Regions from separate parts of the Hoeflea prorocentri genome, predicted to be linked through region 1. Evidence: predicted binding sites of a transcription regulator. Region 1 holds the regulator's gene; each other region holds the start of a gene.
The links. The regulator LexA, encoded in region 1, represses DNA repair genes until DNA is damaged. The targets are predictions, from matches to a motif close to TGTTCNNNNTGTGTTCNG.

Region 1 (7,260 bases):
GACCGGCACCATAGCCGTCGCCACCCTTGGCATTGCCGCCCTTGGCGTTACCGCCGTGGCCGCCACCGGCCAGGGCCAGACCGCCAATCGCATGGCCGCCATCAGCGCCATTCGCATTGGCCATGGCCTTGGAGCCGCCGTCGCCGCCACCGCCGCCGGCATCAATGCCTTCGTCAGCCGTTGCATTACCACCGTAAGCACTGCCATTCTGACTGAAGTTGCTGTTGTTGGTGACATCCGGATCGATCAGTTTGTCATTGTCGACGAGCGTGTTGGTCTGCGAGAAGACGTTTGCGCTGTCATTGCCGGCACCGCCCAACGCACCGTTGAGGATGTCGTCGAACGACACATCGTCACCGGGGTTGTAGTCGATGTCGCCATCGCGGTTGACCAGAAGACCTTCGACGGTCGAATTCTGGATATCGATGTCGTTGTGGTCATTGTCGGTCGGCATATAGCCCTTCATGTCCAGCTTGACGTCGACATCAACATCCACATCGGACTTGTTGTAAGTGGCCGATTTGGAATAGCTGTGCGAACCGCTCTTGGAGTGGCTGCCGGCATATGCGTCACTGTCCGAAGAACTCTTGTTGTAGTTCTTGTTCAGGTTGGCATTCAGGTTGCCGTTGCCGTTCAGGTTGCCATTGCCATTGTGATTGTCGTTTTCGTTATCACTGTGCTGGCCCTGGTACTGACCCTGATAGCTTTTCTGACCCTGATGCTGACCCTGATGCTGGTCTTGATCCTGATCCTGGTGTTGACCCTGATGCTGGTTATCCCACCACCAATACTTTCTGGAACTCATTGGAGTGTCCTCACTTGTGCGGGACAGCCTCACCGCCACTCTTCTTCAAAGCGGTACTCAGCTGTCTTGGTTTGAATTGTGGACGAATGTCCGAACGGATTTGGAACAACCACGCCGGCTTCAAACGCCGTACATCGAGCCCGTGGCCAGCTTGACCTCCCTTCCTGTGTTCCCGACCGCTATCCAAGCGAAAAGGCAAAGGATCACGCGCAATCAAACGGCGAACGCCTCGCCATTTGGTTGTGTCAGATACCCCATGCCTTGAAATCCGCTCTTACGGCGGTCGGTAATAGTTTGTTAAGTTTTGAGAGGTCTGAAAACCCGGAAATTAATACTAGATAAAACGGAGTATAAATTTTTGGTGTGGCAATTTCGCTTTTTTATCAGCGTCTTGAATTGAGCAAAAGCACCAGGAAACTAAATGATGTCAGTGTTTGGCCGGATAAGCATGTCTCCTGACGGCTCAACAAGATGGCGAGCTGATCACGGCTTGTTTCCATCATTAACAAGAATGGAATGACCGGTTTACTAGTCTGAAAAGTCTATCTTTGTTGATGTTTCGCCACTATTGGCTAGGTAAATCGGGATATATAAACCTATCGATGTATTTACCTCTTATGCAAGAATTGGTAGTATGGATGAATATCAGAGGGGTGGGCAGCCTCCATAAAAATAATTAGCAGTTCAGTTTAGTTCTGGGGCCTCTTAACGGAGGTAGTGATGAGTAGGGCGACCAAGGGTCCCGGCTCCACAGAACGAGCCATTGTGTTTGTGGGCCCAAACCACAACTTTGCCGAATGCATCGAGACAGCGCTGATAAATGAAATTGAGGATCTGGTCCTCGAACGGCGTCTCGATTTCAAACAACTCTTCCACAAAACCGAAGACCTTGAGGTGCGTGTGTGCCTCATCGTCATAGATGAGACCTTGTCGGACGAAGTTCGCTCAAACTACGACCGGCTGCGCGAGCTCTTCCCGACCCAGATCTTGTGTCTCGCCTGCAACGAGACACGGCCCCTTCCTGACCTCATGAATGATCCCGCTTTAACCGGATTGGTCGAAAGTTTTCTGCCGATGAACCTGCGGCTCGATATCTGGCTTTCAGCTGTCCGGCTGATGATGAACGGCGGTGACTACATACCCAGGCAAGCCCCGGCACCACTTCATACGAGCGGCGACAGCCAAATAGAGATTGCGCGCGCAACAAAAGACGGCACAACGCGGACACAGGTTACCGGGGCAAAAAACGCCCGAAGCGGCAGGTTGACTTCAAGGGAAATTGACGTGCTGAAACTGGTTGCCCGAGGTTATCAAAACAAGGTCGTCGCAGCCGAATTGGAACTTTCGGAAAACACCATCAAGCTGCACATGCATCACATCATCGAGAAACTCGGTGTCGGCAACAGGACGGAAGCTGCCGCGGTCTATTTCGGTGAGATCAAGGCAGGCCGGGCGAACGGACCCGGTTAGCCGAAGCCTTTGCTTCCAGAACGCGGAGGTTAACTCAGCATGGTCACATCAGAGACCAGACCACAGCCGCATCTGCCCGAGCAGTTTCAGAAGATACTTCTGCTGGTCGGGCAGATGAATTACTCCTGGACCAACACTGAGACCCTTCTCATTCATCTGATTGCGGGGCTGGCCGGGATCGATAAAGAAACGGCGATCGTCATATTCCTGACCTTGAACACCACTCGCGCCAGGCTCGATCTTGTCGACCGGCTGGCCAAAATGGAGCGGACCGAGCCACAGGCCAGAAAGGATATTCTTGGACTGACCGGCGACATGGTCAAGGTCCTGAAACACAAGAACCGCTACAACCACTGCCTCTACTCCTTCGACGATGAAGGCAGGAATGCAAAAACGATCCTCATGCGCATCGCGGAGACCAAGAACGCCATCAAGATAGGCAAGACACAAGCCCTCGACGCTTCCGAGATCGGAAAAATCCGGGAATCGATCAGGACGATCGAGACGATCAACCGGCGCACCTGGTCAACGATCATGAAGTTCGATTTTCCGCTCTAGTGCGCGAGAGATCAATCCACATCAGCCGTCAAGGCTTCCCGGGCCGCGTCAGGCGGGAGCCAGCTCGTAAATATGGACCGGATGCGGGCTGAAGAGTTTGATGATCAGTTTGACAAAGCGTGACATCGGCCTCGGCCTGATCCGTTCATTTGCATTGAGCGCATGGCGGTGCATGGAGTTGTAATAGACGATAATCACCTTGCGCTTCGCGCCGCTATCGTCGCAGTGCGAATATTTGCGGATGACCTTATCCAGCAGTTCGCCTTCGAACGGATTATAGAAATAAAGGATGCAGTCGGTTTTCGGCGTATCGTAATCCATGACGTCGCAGCAGACCGATTTTATGTCCCTGCATTTGAGATGATTTTTCGGATAACCGGAAATATTGCGCTCGGCCTGCTCATGTAAAATGCTGCTGAACTCGATCCCGTGCACGAGACGAAACGGCCACTGGGCGGCAGTCAGCAACATGCGCCCCCTGCCCGATCCGTAATCGACAAAAGAGAAACGGCTCAGATCCTCATTCAAACCTTTGAGGATCCAGCCCAGCACAAGGCGTGGAGACGCGCCATATTCATAAGACAATTTGGCATGAGCCGAATTCACCGGGGAAAGATCGTCCTGATGCAACGTCCCGCGCGTGGCAACTGCCTCCCGCGTTTCGAACCACCGGTCCCACATCCAGTAATGAACTCTGTAGAGGAACATCGCCCAAAAGTGGCGTACAAGCTGCATCTCATTTACCGGCAGCGGCGGACCGAAATTGGCCACAGTGCGGTCCGCGCCCGAGATAGATCGTACGCGGGATCGTGACCGCAATGTCTTCCAGCCCGGACAGACCCGCACGATCATCCGGCAGAAATTCTCCGGTGATGCACGCTGTGATGGGCCCGCAGCCTGGATATGACGATCGCATCTTTTTCATTGGCTAAACCCCCTGCCGTGTTTGAGGCTGAAGGTACAACGCGCAGGTTTATACAATTTTAACGGGACGGGCGAAAGCGAACACAGCGGTGCTTGTTTTAACCGGCGCTCCCTATTACCGGACAGCGATTGACGGGCGCCGGCCGCAATGCCCTGTCGGCAAAACCCGATTGACTACCCTGTTAGCGACGCCGGGCAGTCTGTTAACCAAATATAAACACTTGAAGAACACAAATGGAACATATAGTGTATGTTCTGTATTTGTTTCTCCGATTCGGGAGCCGGCGATGCTGACGCGAAAACAACATGAGCTGCTGCTTTATATTCATGAGCGTATGAAGGAGACGGGCATCCCGCCGTCCTTCGACGAGATGAAGGAAGCGCTTGATCTTGCCTCAAAATCAGGCATTCATCGCCTGATTACCGCCTTGGAGGAACGTGGGTTCATCCGAAGGCTGCCAAACCGGGCCCGCGCTCTTGAAGTCTTGCGCCTTCCCGAGACGATGATTCCGGCCGGCCAGCAACGCAAGGGGTTCTCGCCAAGCGTTATCGAAGGCAGCCTGGGTAAACCCGCGCCTGAACCCACACCGCTTCCGGTTCAGGACAATGATGATACGCAGGCTGCGGTGAGCGTACCCGTTATGGGCCGGATCGCCGCCGGTGTGCCCATATCGGCCATCCAGAACAATACGCACAATATCAGCGTCCCCCCGGAGATGCTGTCCGGCGGTGAACATTACGCGCTTGAGGTAAAGGGCGATTCAATGATCGAAGCCGGCATTTTTGACGGCGATACTGTGGTCATCAAAAACGCCTCCACAGCCAATCCGGGTGAAATCGTTGTCGCGCTTGTCGATGACGAGGAAGCAACCTTGAAGCGGTTCCGCAGAAAGGGCGCCTCAATTGCCCTGGAAGCAGCAAACCCATCCTATGAGACTCGGATTTTCGGCCCGGATCAGGTGAAGATCCAAGGCAAGCTGGTGGGGCTGATCAGGCGCTATCACTGACGCCATGACGGTGTGATCTTGTAGAAGCTGTCATTGCGCCAGTTATAGGCGCGATGGCGCGTCCAGGCTCGGTCAACACTGGCAACTGCCGAACGTATTTTCGGCTGATTGCCGTTCGTTTTCGTCCAGATGGCCAAAGCGCCGCTTTGGCGCAGCATGCGGCCTGTAATCAGCAGGGCTCCGGAATAACACCGCTCCATCGCAATCGATGCCGCGGTCACGACGATATCTGCCTCGTCACAGGCAGCGCCGAGATAGGATAAATCCTCAACCAGAGCCAGTTTCGTCCCACTGCCCGACACGCCGACACAGAAAGTTTTTGCCGCACACTGCATGTGATCAGTCCTCGCAGCTGAGGCTTCCAATGCGGATCCAAGGTCATTTATCCCGCCAGCGATATCGAGGGGCGTATCATGTCGGGTTCGTTTGAGCCCCGTCTGCCATTGCTCAAAGATGAATCGGGGTGGTCTTTTGCGGTTTGTGGCCAAGCCGCCTTTATTGACAAGTGCAACCAACCTGCCGTCCTCGGCAATCAGAATGTCAGGCCACGTGCGTGGTATCGTCATGGCGGCTCCAGCGAGCAGGAGCAGCGCCAGCCCTACGATCCTCAACCGGGTCCTGCTCAACACAAAGATCAGCAGGCCGGCGACCGCAACAAGTGTTATCCACGGGCTTATCTGACCAACGACAACCGCACCGCCGATGTCACGAACATAACGGGCGATGGCTATCACTGCATCAAGCCCCCCTCCCATCACGATCAACGGCCATTTTTCGAGACCCAATGGCATGAGCAGGACGGCAAACATCCCCGCCGGCATCACAATAAAGGTGACAATCGGCATGGCGGCCAGATTGGCCAGAAGCCCGTATGCCGCAATCCGATGGAAGTGATGGATGGCAAACGGCGCCGTGGCGAGACCTGCAACGAGTGACGTAACCGCCAGCCCAAGGAAAAAGACAAACAGAACGCGTGCCGGGGTGCCCAGCCACCCGGCCTCAGCACGCCCTGTTCCGGGCCGGGGTTTATTCCACAGCGCATAAGTCGCAATTAGTGCCGCAGTTGCGGCAAACGACATTTGAAAGCCCGGCCCGAGAACGGCGGAGGGCGTTATGACGATGATAATCATTGCGGCAATGGCGACATTGCGCATCGTCAGCGCCTGTCTGTCCGCGAGCACGGCGATCAGCATGATGACCAGCATGATCCAGGCCCGTTGCGTCGAAACGCTTGCTCCGGAGATGGAAAGATAGAGCGTGGCGATGGCCAAGGCTCCGACCGCCGCATACTTCTTCGTTGGAACTGCCTGCACGATCGTGGGAAAAACGCTGAAACAGGCGCGCACAAGCAAGAAGAATGTGCCTGCCACAAGCGCCATGTGCAGGCCGGAAATCGCCAGCACATGGGCAAGCCCGCTCTGCCGCAGGGCATCCACCGTATCCGGGCTCATCGAACGACGGTCCGCAACCGTCAACGCGGCCGCAAAGCCGCCCGCCTCTCCGGGCAGCACCTCTTTGACCCGTTCGCTGATCTTTTGACGCAGGCGTTGAAGTGTCAGCCCACCTTCTTCGAACCAACCGCGACCGCTTGCATCCGGCACATACGTCGTATCGGGTTTGCCAAGGAAAAACCCGTTGGCGCCGATACCGTTGAAAAAGGAGTTGTAGGTAAAGTCGAAACTGCCCGGCAGGGCTGGTCCCGAAGGCGGTCGCAGGCGCACCAACCCCGAAACGCCGCCGCCGATTTCCACCGGTTCATGGTTGGCCCTGGCGACAAGACGGACGGTCTCGGGCGGCCGTCGCAGTTGTGGATCAAAACTGCGATCGACCTTGATCGTATAGCGTAAACGACCTGCATGGTCGACGTCACGGGCGACGACCGTCCCGACGATATTTGTCGTCACCTCTCCATCCAAGAGGGTCGTGTTCAGCTGCCTTGTCTCAAAATCGGCGGCAAGCATCGCTAAAACAAAACCCGCGACCAGCAAACCAGACTTGCGAAGCCACTCACGATCCGAGACTGCGAGAACGATCATGCAGCACCCGAGGGCAACCGCAACAGGAAGAATGGCTGGTCTTTCCGGCAAGACAAACCAGGTCGCGGCACCAAGGGCCATGGAAACCGGAAGCCAAAGCATCGCCTGGCCCGGACCGGCTTCCTTACGCAAAGCGTCAATCAAGGTGCGCCATATGGACGTGAAAGATCCGGGCCTGGCTCCCTCCCGTGAAGTCGGCGCCCTGTCATGCGCATCAGGAGCAGCGAGCCTTTCGGCGGACCGCCCGTCTTTGACCCGATCTGAGCTGTTCATGGAGCTTTCGTCAGTCCCGTACCGGCCTTTGATCCTACATTTTGCTTGCCTGACCGCAAAGCACCCTGCGCACCTTGCACTCTTCAGGTTGTGTGTTACATGACCCGCCAAGTTCCAGACAAATCGAAAACCCAAGGAAACTCCATGTCCGGAGACGTCATAACCCGTTTTGCCCCCTCCCCGACCG
Region 2 (7,260 bases), 360 kb from region 1:
CTGCCCGACCTGGCCCGAGCCCGCCTCCGGTGGCATGTCGTAGCCCACGGACAATCCGTCAGCAAACATCCGTCCGACCGCAAATGACCGGTAGATATCGATCACCGACAGGACGAGCGCCGAAACCTCGGGTTCCTCACCGGTTGCCAGGGTGTCGAGAAAAGCCAGCAGGTCCGTACGCGGTGCCCGCACGGCGACATCCTCATAGCCGCTGCGGTCGACGATCAGACTGTAGAAGTCACTCTTTTCGCGATAGCCATTCACCGACGACGTTTCGATCAGCGTCCGGTATTCTTCCGAGCCGCGCATTTGCGGGTCGAACAGTGCAAGCATCGCCCCGAAATCGAGGCCGGTTGTTCGGCTGCTTGCCATTGTCGTTGTCTGGGTAAAGTCTTCGTCGTCGCCCTCACCGGAGACTTTTGTTTCCTGGCTTATTTTGCCGGTTCCATATTCTGCCAGCCGTCCGTTGCTCATATCAAGCGCCGCATAGTCTTCGATGAGCGTTGTCATCGTAAACTCGTCACCGGCTTCGCCTGCCGAAATATCAAAAGAAATCTGCTCGGCCCGCTCCTCCTTGTAGCTGATCTGGACGACCGTCTGCATCAGCGGAAGCCAGCGGCTGAATGGCCGCTCGGGGTCTTCGGCAATCCGGGGCAAGCGCGGCCACCGCCCGTCTGTGACGACATATCCGTCTATTGTACCGTTGACCTTCAGACCGCCTTCATCCTCCGTATCCAGGGCAGCCGCTATGGTCGAGCCGTTTGAAAGGGTCAGGCTGTCGGCAGCGTAGCCCCCGGCATTTGCCCTCAGGTTCTGCGCGGTGAGTTCGGGGCTTTTCCAGCTCATCGACAGGCTGACAGTCTGATCGCCGTCCTCCGCATCAGAATCCGGCATCGTGAAGGTGGTGGAATAGCTGACTTCGAGACCCTTGACCGTCAGCGTATCACCAGAGGTGTGTACAGTCTCATAGGATGCCGTTGCACCGAGGTCGCGATAGGACTGCAACCAGTCGTCCAGAGCCTCCTGGCCTGCATCCTGTGCGAAGCCCGGCTGAGCACCCGCAACCAAAAGACAAAATGATGAAACGATAATCTTCTTCATGCCAGCCGCTCCCTGAAATACACGACAGGCACTCTGTAGCGCCTGCACATGACAGTCATTTTCCGTCGGATGAAATCGCCCGACGCTTTTAGCCTGCAAGGGCGCCGGCGACCGCATCAACAGCAGCATCCGCTTTAGCGCCATCCGGTCCGCCGGCCTGCGCCATATCCGGCCTGCCGCCGCCGCCCTTTCCACCAAGAGCAGCCGATGCAACGCGTACCAGATCGACGGCGCTGTAGCGGTCTGTCAGGTCTTCGGTCACCCCGACGACTACGCTTGCCTTGCCTTCGCCCGACACGCCGATCAGCGTGACCACTCCCGAGCCAAGCGATGTCTTGGCCTCATCGACAAGTCCCTTGAGATCGCGCGGCTCGACGCCGGCGACAGTCTTGCCAAGGAATTTAACGCCGGCGATATCCCGCGTTTCATCCGCCGAACCGTTTCCGCCGCCGCCAAGCGCCAGCTTCTTTTTCAGTTCCGTGATCTGACGCTCAAGTTTACGGCGTTCATCGACAAGCGCTTCGACGCGGGAGACCACCTCGCCAGGTTGTACCCGAAGTGAGGATGCCAGCGTTTTCACCCGGCTGTCCTGCTCGGAAAGGTACTTGCGTGCCGCTTCGCCCGTCAGCGCTTCAAGACGCCGTACGCCGGCGGCGACCGCACTCTCACCGACAACCCTTACCAGACCGATATCGCCGGTGGCGTTGACATGGGTGCCACCGCAAAGTTCCGTTGAATAGGTCCTGTCCTGTTTGTCACCATGAAGGCCCGTTCCCATGGATACGACCCGCACTTCATCGCCGTATTTCTCTCCGAACAGCGCCATCGCGCCTTCGGCAATGGCATCGTCGACTGCCATGAGCCTTGTGGTCACCGGGCTGTTTTGAATGACAATCTCATTGGCCATGTCTTCGACCTTCGCGACCTCATCCTCGCTCATGGGCTTGGGATGTGAAATATCGAAGCGCAGGCGGTCCGGTGCGACCAGCGATCCCTTCTGTGTCACATGGCTGCCGAGAATTTCACGCAGGGCCTCGTGCAGCAAATGGGTCGCCGAGTGATTGGCGCGCAGCTGGCTGCGACGCTCGTGATCGACACTCAGCACGACTTCAGCGCCGTTTTGAAGAACACCGTCCTCGACAACGGCACTGTGAACAAAAAGGCCTTCCGCCTTCTTCTGTGTATCGCTCACCCGCAGACGCAATCCGTCGGCACTGATCAGGCCCGTATCGCCAACCTGACCGCCGGATTCTCCGTAAAACGGCGTCTGGTTGACGACGACCTGCACAGCCTCATCCTTGGACGCCGACTGCACTTCAGCGCCATCCTTGACGATAGCCTGTACAACGCCTTCCGCCTGTTCGGCGTCGTAGCCAAGGAAATCGGTCGCGCCCAACCGGTCGCGCAATTCCAGCCAGACCGTCTCTGTCGCCGCCTCGCCGGAACCTGCCCAATTGGCCCGCGCCTCGGCTTTCTGCCGCTCCATCGCGGCATTGAAACCGGCATCGTCAACGGTGATGCCACGCTGGCGCAACGCATCCTGCGTCAGGTCAAGCGGAAACCCGTATGTGTCGTAAAGTTTGAAGGCCGTTTCGCCATCAAGCTCGGCGCCCTCCTGCAAATCAGCCGTTGCATCGGACAGGAGATTAAGGCCGCGCTCGAGTGTCTTGCGAAATCGTGTCTCCTCAAGCTTGAGCGTCTCGGAGATCAGTGCCTCGGCCCGCACCAGTTCCTGATAGGCACGGCCCATCTGCTCGACCAGCGCCGGCAGCAACTTCCACATGAGTGGCTCACGCGCGCCAAGAAGCTCGGCATGGCGCATGGCCCGGCGCATGATCCGCCGCAGCACGTAGCCCCTGCCCTCGTTGGACGGCAGCACACCGTCGGCAATCAGGAAGGATGAGGAACGCAAATGATCGGCAATGACGCGGTGGCTCGCCTGCGCCTTTCCTTCGGCCTTCACACCGGTCAGTTCTTCCGACGCGCTGATCAGCGCCTGGAACAGGTCGATGTCGTAATTGTCGTGTTTACCCTGCAGCAGCGCTGCAATACGTTCCAGACCCATGCCGGTATCGATCGACGGCTTGGGCAGATCGACCCGCTCGTCAATCGTCTGCTGTTCGTATTGCATGAAGACGAGGTTCCAGATCTCGATGAACCTGTCACCATCTTCCTCGGCCGATCCGGGTGGTCCGCCCCAGATGTCCTCGCCATGATCGTAGAATATCTCCGAACACGGACCGCAAGGGCCGGTATCGCCCATGGCCCAGAAATTGTCATGGGTGGCGATACGGACAATCCGCTCGTCGGGAAGGCCCGCGATCTTCTTCCACAGATCATAGGCCTCGTCATCCGTGTGATAAACGGTGGCCCAGAGCCGATTGCCGTCAACCCCGAATTCCTTGGTGATGAGGTTCCAGGCCAGTTCAATCGCAACATCCTTGAAATAGTCGCCAAAGGAAAAATTACCGAGCATTTCAAAGAAGGTGTGATGGCGCGCCGTATAGCCGACATTGTCGAGATCGTTGTGCTTGCCGCCGGCGCGAACGCATTTCTGCGCCGTTACGGCGCGTGTGTAGTCGCGGTGCTCAAGGCCGGTAAAGACGTTCTTGAACTGAACCATGCCGGCATTGACGAACATGAGGGTCGGATCGTTCCGAGGCACCAGCGGGCTGGACGGCACGATCTCGTGCCCGTTCTTGCCGAAATAGTCGAGAAAAGCCGACCGGATCTCGTTTACGCCATTCATGAAACGCCCTTTGACATCAAACAGGTTGCGTGTGCGGCTTCACGGCCGCCGAAAGTCCGTTCGGCTTTTATCCGCCTGCTTGAGGACTGTCCAGACAGGCAAGGACCTGGGCGACCTTGCCCGCACAAATAAGTTGGCCGGCGGCACCGTCAATGCCGCCGGCCAACCCGGATCAAAAAACAAGGAGCCTAAGCTTCGGCAACATCCGCCTCACCGTCATCGCTATCATCGGGCCTGCCCTCTTCCAGCAACTGTTCGGCGATCAGGCCGGCATTTTGTCGCAAGGCCATTTCTATCTCCTGCGCCATCTGCGGATTTTCCTTCAGGAAGGTCTTGGCGTTCTCGCGACCCTGCCCGAGACGCTGGCTGTTATAGGAGAACCAGGCGCCCGATTTTTCAACAATGCCGGCTTTCACGCCAAGATCGATCAATTCGCCGGTCTTGGAAACGCCTTCGCCATACATGATGTCGAACTCGACCTGCTTGAAAGGCGGCGCCATCTTGTTCTTGACCACCTTGATGCGCGTCTGGTTGCCGACCACTTCGTCGCGGTCCTTCACCGACCCGATGCGCCTGATATCAAGCCGCACCGAGGAGTAGAATTTCAACGCATTGCCGCCGGTCGTCGTTTCGGGCGAGCCGAACATCACACCGATCTTCATGCGGATCTGGTTGATGAAGACCACCATGCAGTTGGATCGGGAAATCGAAGCGGTCAGCTTACGCAGCGCCTGGCTCATGAGCCGCGCTTGCATGCCGGGAAGCGAATCGCCCATCTCGCCTTCAATCTCGGCGCGCGGCGTCAGTGCCGCGACCGAGTCGATCACCAGCACATCGATCGCGCCGGAGCGCACCAGCGTGTCGGTGATCTCAAGCGCCTGCTCACCGGTATCGGGCTGCGAGATCAGGAGGTTTTCAAGATCGACGCCGAGCTTGCGCGCATAGACCGGATCGAGCGCGTGTTCGGCATCGATAAAGCCACATATGCCGCCCTTCTTCTGCGCCTCGGCCACCGTATGCAGCGCCATGGTTGTCTTACCGGAGCTCTCAGGCCCGTAAATCTCGATGATGCGGCCTTTCGGCAGTCCGCCAACGCCCAGTGCGATATCCAGCCCCAGAGATCCGGTCGGCACGGTTTCGACTTCAACGATATTTTCGTTTGAGCCGAGCTTCATGATCGAGCCCTTGCCGAAAGCCCGCTCTATCTGTGAGAGCGCTGCATCGAGTGCCTTGCTTTTGTCCACCGAATTTTCCTCTACAAGCCGCAAAGAGTTCTGAGCCATTCCGTCCACCTTTAGGTTATATACGCATCACTGGCAATGAAAGCCGCATTCAAAAAATGTACCCTATTTGTTCTCATTTTGCAATATGTCACTAAGGCACTGATATTATAATATAATAGCCTTTATGTTCTTATTTTGTCTGAAGACAGAACCGGGAATACCGAAACTTGGCAGGCAGTGAAACTGACCAATCGCATCCGAAACAAAACCCGATTCGCGCTTTGACATGCATCTGGCGCGGATCGGCTGAAATATGTGGAAGTGATACCTGCGATTTGTCACACTGCGCAAGGGATGATCCATTGCTTTGAGCTGAGGGGGTTTAAGCCGGTGCGCACTCTTGTCCTTGTCATCTTCGTTGCCCTCATGACGGCGTTGTCTCCGATCAGCACCGCTATGGCGCAACAACCATCCGAGGAGTTGTTGAAGGAGCTCGGCATCATGGTCGCACAGATGCAGGAGGTCGGTGCGCGCTACGACAGGAAACTCGTCCAGCTCAGCGGCGCAATTGGCACGGTGAATGCCGGCCGGACGGGAAGCCTGAACCTGGGCGAACTTGCTCCGGACGATTATCAGGTGGCCGTTGCCTGCGCCAATTGCGGCGGCCTGTCCGCTGAACTGCTTGATGCAAGCGGCACAGTCATTGAGGCCAAGCCGATGGATTTTGCGGCAACGTTTTTTATCTTTGACGTTCAGGACAAGGGACAGCGCATGGTGCGGATCACACCCAAAGATTGCGCCGCGCTATCATGTGAATATGGCGCTGTGCTGTTTCGGGACACACCGGCGCAATAGAGACGTGTCAACAAACGCGTCGATTGGCGCAATTTGAATGGGCCGCTGCATCGCGCTTTCCAAATTGAATTGCCCAGCGCCATGCGATAAGCCAACGGCTCATACGCGGCATTGACCGCAAGCGATTGAAGGCTGTTCAGCATGGCTCGGGTTCTTGTCCTGGGGGGCGCGCATATCGACCGGCGAGCAACGCTCGACGGCGCAACGGTCCCGGGCGCGAGCAATCCGGGTCGCTGGCACGAAGAAGCCGGCGGTGGCGGCTTCAACGCAGCGCGCATCATGGCAAGGCTCGACAATGCGGTCTCCATGGTGTCCGTGCGCGGCGGCGACGCAGCCGCCGAAATCGTCGCGACCGCGGTGGAGGCCGCCGGCATTGTCGATATGGCTCAGGTCTTTCTCGACCGCAGGACCCCCAGCTATTCCGCCGTTCTGGAGGCCGATGGCAATCTTCATATCGCAGTCGCCGATATGGACCTTTATGACCGGTTCGTTTACCGCCAGCTCTCGCGCAAATCGATCCGTCAGGCTGTTGCAGCGGCAGATCTCGTCCTGTGCGATGCCAATCTGCCGGAACAAACGCTCGCCGCCCTCGCCCGCATGACGCACGAGAACCGCACAAAGCTGGCGGCAATTGCCATTTCTCCGGCCAAGGTCGGCAAGCTGACACCGGCCTTTGCACATATGTCGGTGATATTCATGAATGCGGCCGAGGCCGTCGCCCTTTGCGGCGATATCCCGCCCGAGAACTGGCCGCAAGAGCTGCGAAAGATGGGCATTGCGCGCGCCTCAATCTCCCGCGGCAAAGACCCGCTTTTGGCCTATGACGACGATGATGTCTTTCAGATAAGGCCGTTGCCGATCGATGCAATCGTCGATGTCACCGGCGCCGGCGACACGCTGGCTGCGGCAAGTCTGCATGCTTATCTGGCCGGCTACAGCTTCCGCGACGCGTTGCGCTACGGCACGGCAGCGGCCGGGTTGACAATCCAGTCGCGCGAGGCCGCACCCGCCCATCTCAACGAGCACAAAATCACTGAAGTCCTTCAAAACGTGCCGCCAGCACAGCCCCTCCCGTAATGCCGCCAACAAACGAGAACCGACATGACCGACGCCGCATTTCCCCTGTCTTTTTCCGCCGAGGTCCGGGCCGCGCTCGAAGCCGGCAATCCGGTTGTCGCGCTTGAATCGACCATCATCACTCATGGCATGCCTTGGCCAGGCAATCTCGACATGGCGCGCGGCGTGGAAGACATTATCCGCAACGCGGGAGCAGTTCCCGCGACGATCGCGGTCATTGACGGCCAATTGAATATCGGCCTCGAAGATGAGGCA
Region 3 (7,260 bases), 250 kb from region 1:
ATCATCGACCGGATGAGGATTAGAGCGCCGTACCGCACCGCTCCTGCATGGCCATGGCCGCCTGGGGCGCACGGACTTTGCCTTCGTGAATGAAGTAGACATAAACGTCGCGGGACTGCTGTTCAACCGGACGATTTGCATCGGCGTAAGGCAGGTCATCCGGGACAAGCCCCTGTGCCCACAGGCTCGCACGCCGTGCCCATTGGTCCAGGTCTTGCGCCGTATAAGCCGTCGGGATATCGTCCTGTCCCTTCTGAAGGCGGGCATAGACGAAGGGCGCCGTCACATCGGCTATTTCCGGATATTTATGATGATCAGCATAGACGATTGCGATCCCGTGACGCGCGGCAAGTGCAATGAATTCGGGCGTACCGAAACTCTCGTGCCGCACCTCGACCGCATGCTTTAGCGCGATTCCGTCACGGGAGGACGGCAGCATCTCCAGAAATGCTCCAAAGTCGTCCGGGTCAAACTTCTTGGTCGGTGCAAACTGCCACAAGAACGGACCCAGATGGTCGCCGAGTTCCGTGACGCCCGAACCGAGGAACCGTTCCAACGATTCCGCGCCTTCAGAGAGCACCTTCCGGTTCGTGACAAACCGGTTTCCCTTGACGGAAAAAACAAACCCATCCGGTACATCCGCCGCCCACTTGGCAAAGGTTGCGGGCTTCTGAGAGCCGTAATAGGTGCCGTTTATCTCGATCGTTTCAAGCTGACGGCTTGCATAGTTCAGTTCATCCTTCTGTCGCAGATCATCAGGATAAAACGTTCCGCGCCAGGGTGCGAAGGTCCATCCGCCGATGCCCGCTCTGATCATGCCGGATTCAGTCATTGCGGTTCTCCAGGTTTGTCCTATTCAGCCGCTTCGACGTTCTTTGTTGAGGGACGTCTTTCAAGCAGTTCCTTCAGGAAGTGCCCGGTATACGATCGCGTCTCCTCCACAACGTCCTCCGGTGTGCCGGTGGCAACGATTTCGCCGCCACCATCTCCGCCTTCGGGGCCGAGGTCGATGATATAGTCGGCCGTTTTGATAACTTCGAGATTGTGCTCGATCACCACCACGGAATTGCCCTGGTTGACGATCTCATGCAGCACATCGAGCAGTTTCGCCACATCATGGAAATGCAGGCCGGTTGTCGGCTCGTCCAGAATATAGAGCGTTCGTCCGGTTGAGCGCTTGGACAGTTCCTTTGCCAATTTGACGCGTTGTGCCTCGCCGCCGGAGAGTGTGGTCGCCTGCTGGCCGATCTTGATATAGCCAAGACCGACGCGGCGCAGCGTTGTCAGCTTATCCCGAACCGCAGGTACGGCCGAGAAAAACTCGCATCCTTCCTCGACGGTCATTTCCAGGACATCGGCGATGGATTTTCCCTTGAATGTCACCTCAAGGGTTTCGCGATTATATCGTCTGCCGTGACATACATCGCAGGTGACGTAGACGTCCGGTAGGAAGTGCATCTCGATCTTGATGACGCCGTCGCCCTGACAGGCTTCGCATCGCCCGCCCTTGACGTTGAATGAGAAGCGCCCGGGTTGATAGCCGCGTGCCTTGGCCTCGGGCAGTCCTGAGAACCAGTCGCGGATCGGCGTGAAAGCCCCGGTATAGGTCGCCGGGTTTGATCGCGGCGTCCTGCCGATCGGCGATTGATCGATGTCGATTACCTTGTCGATATGCTGAAGCCCATCGATACGTTCATGGGCTGCCGGATTATCGCGTGCGCCCATCACGCGTCGCGCTGCCGCCTTGTAGAGGGTCTCGATCAGGAAGGTGGACTTGCCTCCGCCGGAAACGCCCGTGACGGCCGTGAACACGCCAAGAGGAATGCTGGCGCTGATATTCTTGAGATTGTTCGCGCTGGCGCCAACGACGGTGATCTGCCGTTTTTTGTCGATCTTTCTCCGTTCTGCCGGAACGGCCACTTCCTGTGCACCGCAAAGATATTGCCCGGTCAGCGAACTCGAAGATGCCATGATCTCCTGCGGCGTGCCTTGAGCAACGATTTCGCCGCCATGAATGCCGGCGGCCGGTCCGATATCGACAACATGATCGGCCGTCAGAATGGCGTCCTCGTCATGTTCGACAACGATCACCGTATTGCCGATGTCCCTTAGATGTTTCAGCGTTCCAAGCAGGCGCGCGTTATCCCGCTGGTGCAGTCCGATCGAAGGTTCGTCCAGCACGTAGAGAACACCGGTCAATCCCGAGCCGATCTGCGAGGCGAGGCGGATGCGCTGGCTCTCACCACCGGACAGCGTTCCCGAATTGCGCGAGAGCGTCAGATAGTCCAGTCCGACATCGTTGAGGAATTTCAACCGGTCCCTGATTTCCTTGAAAATACGTCCGGCAATCTCGTTCTGCTTGTCGGTCAGCCTGGCGGGCAGGTCTTCAAACCAGGCGCCGGCGTCGCGAATGGACATCTCAGTGACCTTGCCGACATGCAACCCGTCGATTTTGACAGCCATGGCTTCGGGCTTCAGCCGATACCCTTTGCAACTGGGGCAGGCGGCGGCGGCCATGTACCGCTCGATTTCCTCGCGCGCCCAGGATGAATCGGTCTCCTTCCAGCGCCTCTCTAGATTGGGAATGATGCCCTCGAAATTTTTGGAGGTTTTATAAGAGCGCAAACCGTCGTCGTAATGAAAATCGATCTTGTCTTTCGTTCCGCGAAGGATGGCCTCCTGTGCTGCCTCGGGCAGTTCGTTCCACCGGTCACCGAGCTTGAAACCGAAATGGCGGCCAAGCGCCTCCAGCGTCTGTCCGTAATAGGGCGAGCTTGATTTGGCCCAGGGCGCCACCGCGCCGTCGCGCAGCGTCCGGCCGGGTTCGGGGATGATCAGCGCCGGATCAATCTTCTGTTGGGTTCCAAGACCGTCACAGGTCGGGCAGGCGCCGAACGGGTTGTTGAAGGAAAACAGTCTCGGCTCGATCTCGGGAATGGTAAAACCCGAGACGGGACAGGCGAATTTCTCCGAAAAGACCAGCCGCTCATGGGTCTCGTTCTTTGATTTGTTTGCGCTGCCGCCGGAGGTCGCCTCTTCGGGCAGGGGCTTGTCGGCAAGTTCGGCTACGGCGAGCCCCTCAGACAACGTCAAACAGGTTTCCAGACTGTCTGCAAGGCGTGTGGCAAGATCCTCGCGCACAACGACACGGTCGACAACCACATCGATATCGTGTTTGTACTTTTTGTCGAGCGCCGGCACATCCGCGATCTCATAGTAGACACCGTCCACCTTGACCCGCTGGAAGCCCTTTTTCATCAGCTCTGCGAGTTCCTTGCGGTATTCGCCCTTACGGCCCCGCACCAGCGGCGCGAGTATATAAAGACGCGTACCCTCATCCAGCCCCATGACGCGGTCAACCATCTGGCTGACTGTCTGGCTTTCGATCGGCAGGCCCGTGGCCGGCGAATAGGGCACGCCAACCCGTGCAAAGAGCAGGCGCAGATAGTCATAGATTTCCGTAACGGTGCCCACGGTCGAGCGTGGATTGCGCGACGTTGTCTTCTGTTCGATGGAAATGGCCGGAGACAGACCGTCGATCTGGTCGACATCCGGCTTCTGCATCATTTCCAGAAACTGGCGCGCATAGGCCGAGAGGCTTTCGACATAACGCCGCTGGCCTTCCGCATAGATCGTATCGAAGGCAAGGGACGATTTACCGGACCCCGAAAGACCGGTCATAACGATCAGCGTATTGCGCGGAAGGTCAAGATCGACGCTCTTTAGATTATGCTCGCGCGCGCCGCGGATCGAAATGGTCTTAAGTTCGCTCATGGTCTCCGTCCGCAATCAGGCTGATCTTCTGCGCGCCGCGCGTGATGACACAAATCCGTGGATTGAATGCGGAAGTGAATCTAGGAGCCGGATACCCAAAGTCGAGATACACACGCCACATTGCCTCAAGTTCATGACCCAAGCTGAATCATTTGACAAGGCACAATAGTCGAACTAGAACATAATGTGAACAAAAAAGCTCCTGTGGATAGTTTTATCCTGACACCCATGGGGCTGTGCGATGGTCTATGGTCGCCGGAAATCGAAGGGCAGGGTCCACGGCAAGAGACCCTTTTCCACACTTATGAGGTTTGGATATGGCAGGCAGCGTCAACAAGGTTATTTTGGTGGGCAATCTCGGTGCAGATCCGGAAATCCGCCGCACACAGGATGGGCGGCCTATTGCCAATCTGCGTGTTGCGACCTCGGAGAGCTGGCGTGATCGCAATTCCGGCGAACGGCGTGAACGCACAGAGTGGCACCGTGTGGTGATCTTCAACGAGGGCCTTTGCAAGATTGCGGAACAGTATCTGCGAAAAGGCTCGAAGATTTACGTGGAAGGTCAACTTCAGACGCGCAAATGGCAGGACCAGAGCGGACAGGACCGCTATTCCACGGAAGTGGTGCTCCAGGGGTTCAATTCCGCTCTGACGATGCTGGATGGCCGTTCTGATAGCCCCGGTGGCGGCGGAGGCGGCGGTGGTTTTGGCGATACGCAGCAGGATTACGGTCAGCCGGCGCCCGCGCAGGAAGGCGGTTTTTCAAGAGACATGGACGACGAAATCCCGTTCTGACCAACACGGGGTGTCATTCGATCCTCGCGTGCATGTGATTTCCCTCAATCCACTCCTTGTGCGATGGGATTTAAAAAGGGAGATTACAGTCCATGAAACCAGCGCAATATAAACACCAACTCCTTCGCCTGGTCAGTGCTCTTTGCCTTGCCGTTATGATATCGCCGGCCGTTGCGGGTGAGGTCGACGTTGTTGCGACTGAAGCGGAACGTCAGTCCGACGGCAAGTGGCGCTTCTCGGTCACGCTTCTGCACGATGATGAAGGGTGGGATCACTATGCCGACCGCTGGGATGTGGTTGGTCCGGACGGTACGGTTTACGGCGAGCGCGTTCTGGCGCACCCGCACGAAAATGAGCAGCCGTTCACACGTTCTCTGCCGGGTGTCTCAATTCCCGAGGGTGTGACAACCGTAACCATTCGAGGCCATGACAACGTTCATGGACTGGGAGGCAAGGAACTCGTTCTGGAGTTGAAATAAGCCGGTTGTGGCGTTGAAAAAGCACCCGGAAACGCTGGATAGAGCCGCATTTTGCCCACCGGATTCCGCTTCTGTTGCGTTCGGAAGATCAGTTGGGCTCGTTCGCCTGAACCGGGTAATAGACAGTGAAAATGCCGTTTATCGCCGAATCGTGCCGGACGAATATGAGCTCGCCGAAAAATATTGAAATAACCGTCTGAAAACATTGGAAAATATCGCCGATATTTGATGGTCTTCAAGTTGGCTTTTAAGGGGCTGATCGTCTATAAAAGGCACAACTGATTCTGCATCTTATGACGGACTTTATTTTTGTCGGAACACGATAACTCCCTGACGCCTCCCTCCGATCCATCAGGTATTGAACCCATCTCCATCATGGAGGAGATGCAGCGCTCCTATCTCGATTATGCCATGAGCGTGATCGTCAGCCGTGCGCTGCCTGATGTACGCGATGGTCTCAAGCCCGTTCACCGGCGTATCCTGTACGCCATGCATGAGGGCGGATTTCACTGGAACCGCAAATATGTGAAATCGTCCCGCATCATCGGTGACGTCATGGGTAAGTACCACCCCCATGGCGACCAGGCGATCTATGATGCCATGGTGCGCATGGCTCAGGATTTCTCCATGCGTGTGCCGCTGATCGACGGTCAGGGCAATTTTGGTTCGATCGATGGCGACCCTCCGGCTGCGATGCGTTATACGGAATCGCGCCTGGCAAAGGTTGCGCATGAGCTGCTGGAAGATATCGACAAGGACACGGTCGATTTCCAGGAAAACTATGATGCCTCGGCCAAGGAGCCGCGCGTTGTTCCAGCACGATTCCCGAACCTGCTCGTCAACGGCGCCGGCGGTATCGCCGTCGGAATGGCAACGAATATTCCACCGCACAATCTTGGCGAGGTGATCGACGGCTGTTTTGCTTTGATCGACAATCCCTCGATTGAACTCGCCGAACTGCAGGAAATCATACCGGGACCCGATTTTCCGACCGGAGGTCTGATCCTGGGCCGTTCAGGCATTCGCTCCGCCTATGACACGGGCCGCGGCTCGGTCATGATGCGTGGAAAGGTCGATGTCGAACAGATCAGGGGCGACCGCGAGGCCCTGATTATCACCGAGATTCCGTATCAGGTGAACAAGGCGTCGATGATCGAGAAAATGGCCGAACTGGTGCGAGAGAAACGCATCGAGGGCATTTCTGATATTCGTGACGAATCCGACCGCGACGGATACCGCGTTGTCATCGAGCTGAAGCGCGACGCCGTCGCCGACGTGGTCTTGAACCAGCTTTACCGGTTTACGCCGCTGCAGACATCGTTCGGCTGCAACATGGTCGCATTGAACGGCGGCAAACCTGAGCAGATGACCTTAATGGACATGCTGAAGGCGTTTGTCACCTTCCGCGAAGAGGTCATCAGCCGGCGCACGAAATTTCTGCTGAACAAGGCGCGTGACCGGGCGCATGTCCTGGTCGGTCTGGCGATCGCTGTTGCGAATATCGATGAGATTATCAGCCTGATCCGCAACGCGCCGGATCCCGGTACGGCACGGAGCCAGTTGATGGAGCGCCGCTGGCCGGCAAAGGATGTCGAGCCGCTTATCGTCCTGATTGACGATCCACGCCATCGCATCAATGAAGACGGGACCTATAACCTTTCGGAAGAGCAGGCGCGTGCCATTCTGGAATTGCGGCTTGCGCGCCTAACAGCGCTTGGCCGGGATGAAATTGCGGATGAACTCAACGAGATCGGCACCGAGATCAAGGACTATCTTGAAATCCTTGGCTCACGCATTCGCATTCTGGAGATCGTCAAGCAGGAACTGAAAGATGTCCGCGACGAATTCGCGACACCACGGCGAACGGAGATCACTGAAGGCGGTGCCGACATGGACGATGAAGACCTCATCGCCCGTGAAGACATGGTCGTTACGGTATCGCATTCCGGCTACATCAAACGGGTGCCGCTCGCGACCTACCGCGCGCAACGGCGCGGCGGTAAGGGTCGCTCCGGCATGTCGACGCGCGACGAGGATTTCGTCAACCGTCTTTTTGTGGCTAACACGCATACCCCGGTTCTGTTCTTCTCCTCGCGTGGCATCGTTTACAAGGAGAAAGTCTGGCGGCTACCGATCGGGTCGCCTCAGGCACGCGGCAAGGCGCTCATCAACATGCTGCCACTGCAACAGGGTGAGCGCATCACTTCAATCAT

Region 2: the regulator LexA is predicted to act here: its motif matches at 5,191-5,208, upstream of recA (recombinase RecA).
Region 3: the regulator LexA is predicted to act here: its motif matches at 3,950-3,967, upstream of uvrA (excinuclease ABC subunit UvrA).

Annotation. Positions count from the first base shown of each region.
Region 1 is NZ_JAPJZI010000001.1:1,690,506-1,697,765, reverse strand. Features, by position in the region: gene OQ273_RS07910 (hypothetical protein) at 1-805, opposite strand, end outside; gene OQ273_RS07905 (response regulator transcription factor) at 1,526-2,275, shown strand; gene OQ273_RS07900 (hypothetical protein) at 2,315-2,833, shown strand; gene OQ273_RS07895 (class I SAM-dependent methyltransferase) at 2,882-3,568, opposite strand; gene lexA (transcriptional repressor LexA) at 4,045-4,764, shown strand; gene OQ273_RS07885 (ComEC/Rec2 family competence protein) at 4,758-7,073, opposite strand; gene gltX (glutamate--tRNA ligase) at 7,218-7,260, shown strand, end outside.
Region 2 is NZ_JAPJZI010000001.1:1,327,757-1,335,016, reverse strand. Features, by position in the region: gene OQ273_RS06125 (hypothetical protein) at 1-1,101, opposite strand, end outside; gene alaS (alanine--tRNA ligase) at 1,190-3,850, opposite strand; gene recA (recombinase RecA) at 4,039-5,133, opposite strand; gene OQ273_RS06110 (hypothetical protein) at 5,464-5,928, shown strand; gene OQ273_RS06105 (carbohydrate kinase family protein) at 6,070-7,005, shown strand; gene OQ273_RS06100 (pseudouridine-5'-phosphate glycosidase) at 7,030-7,260, shown strand, end outside.
Region 3 is NZ_JAPJZI010000001.1:1,940,822-1,948,081, reverse strand. Features, by position in the region: gene OQ273_RS09120 (cupin domain-containing protein) at 1-23, shown strand, start outside; gene OQ273_RS09115 (DUF72 domain-containing protein) at 20-832, opposite strand; gene uvrA (excinuclease ABC subunit UvrA) at 853-3,774, opposite strand; gene OQ273_RS09105 (single-stranded DNA-binding protein) at 4,092-4,568, shown strand; gene OQ273_RS09100 (hypothetical protein) at 4,661-5,047, shown strand; gene gyrA (DNA gyrase subunit A) at 5,378-7,260, shown strand, end outside.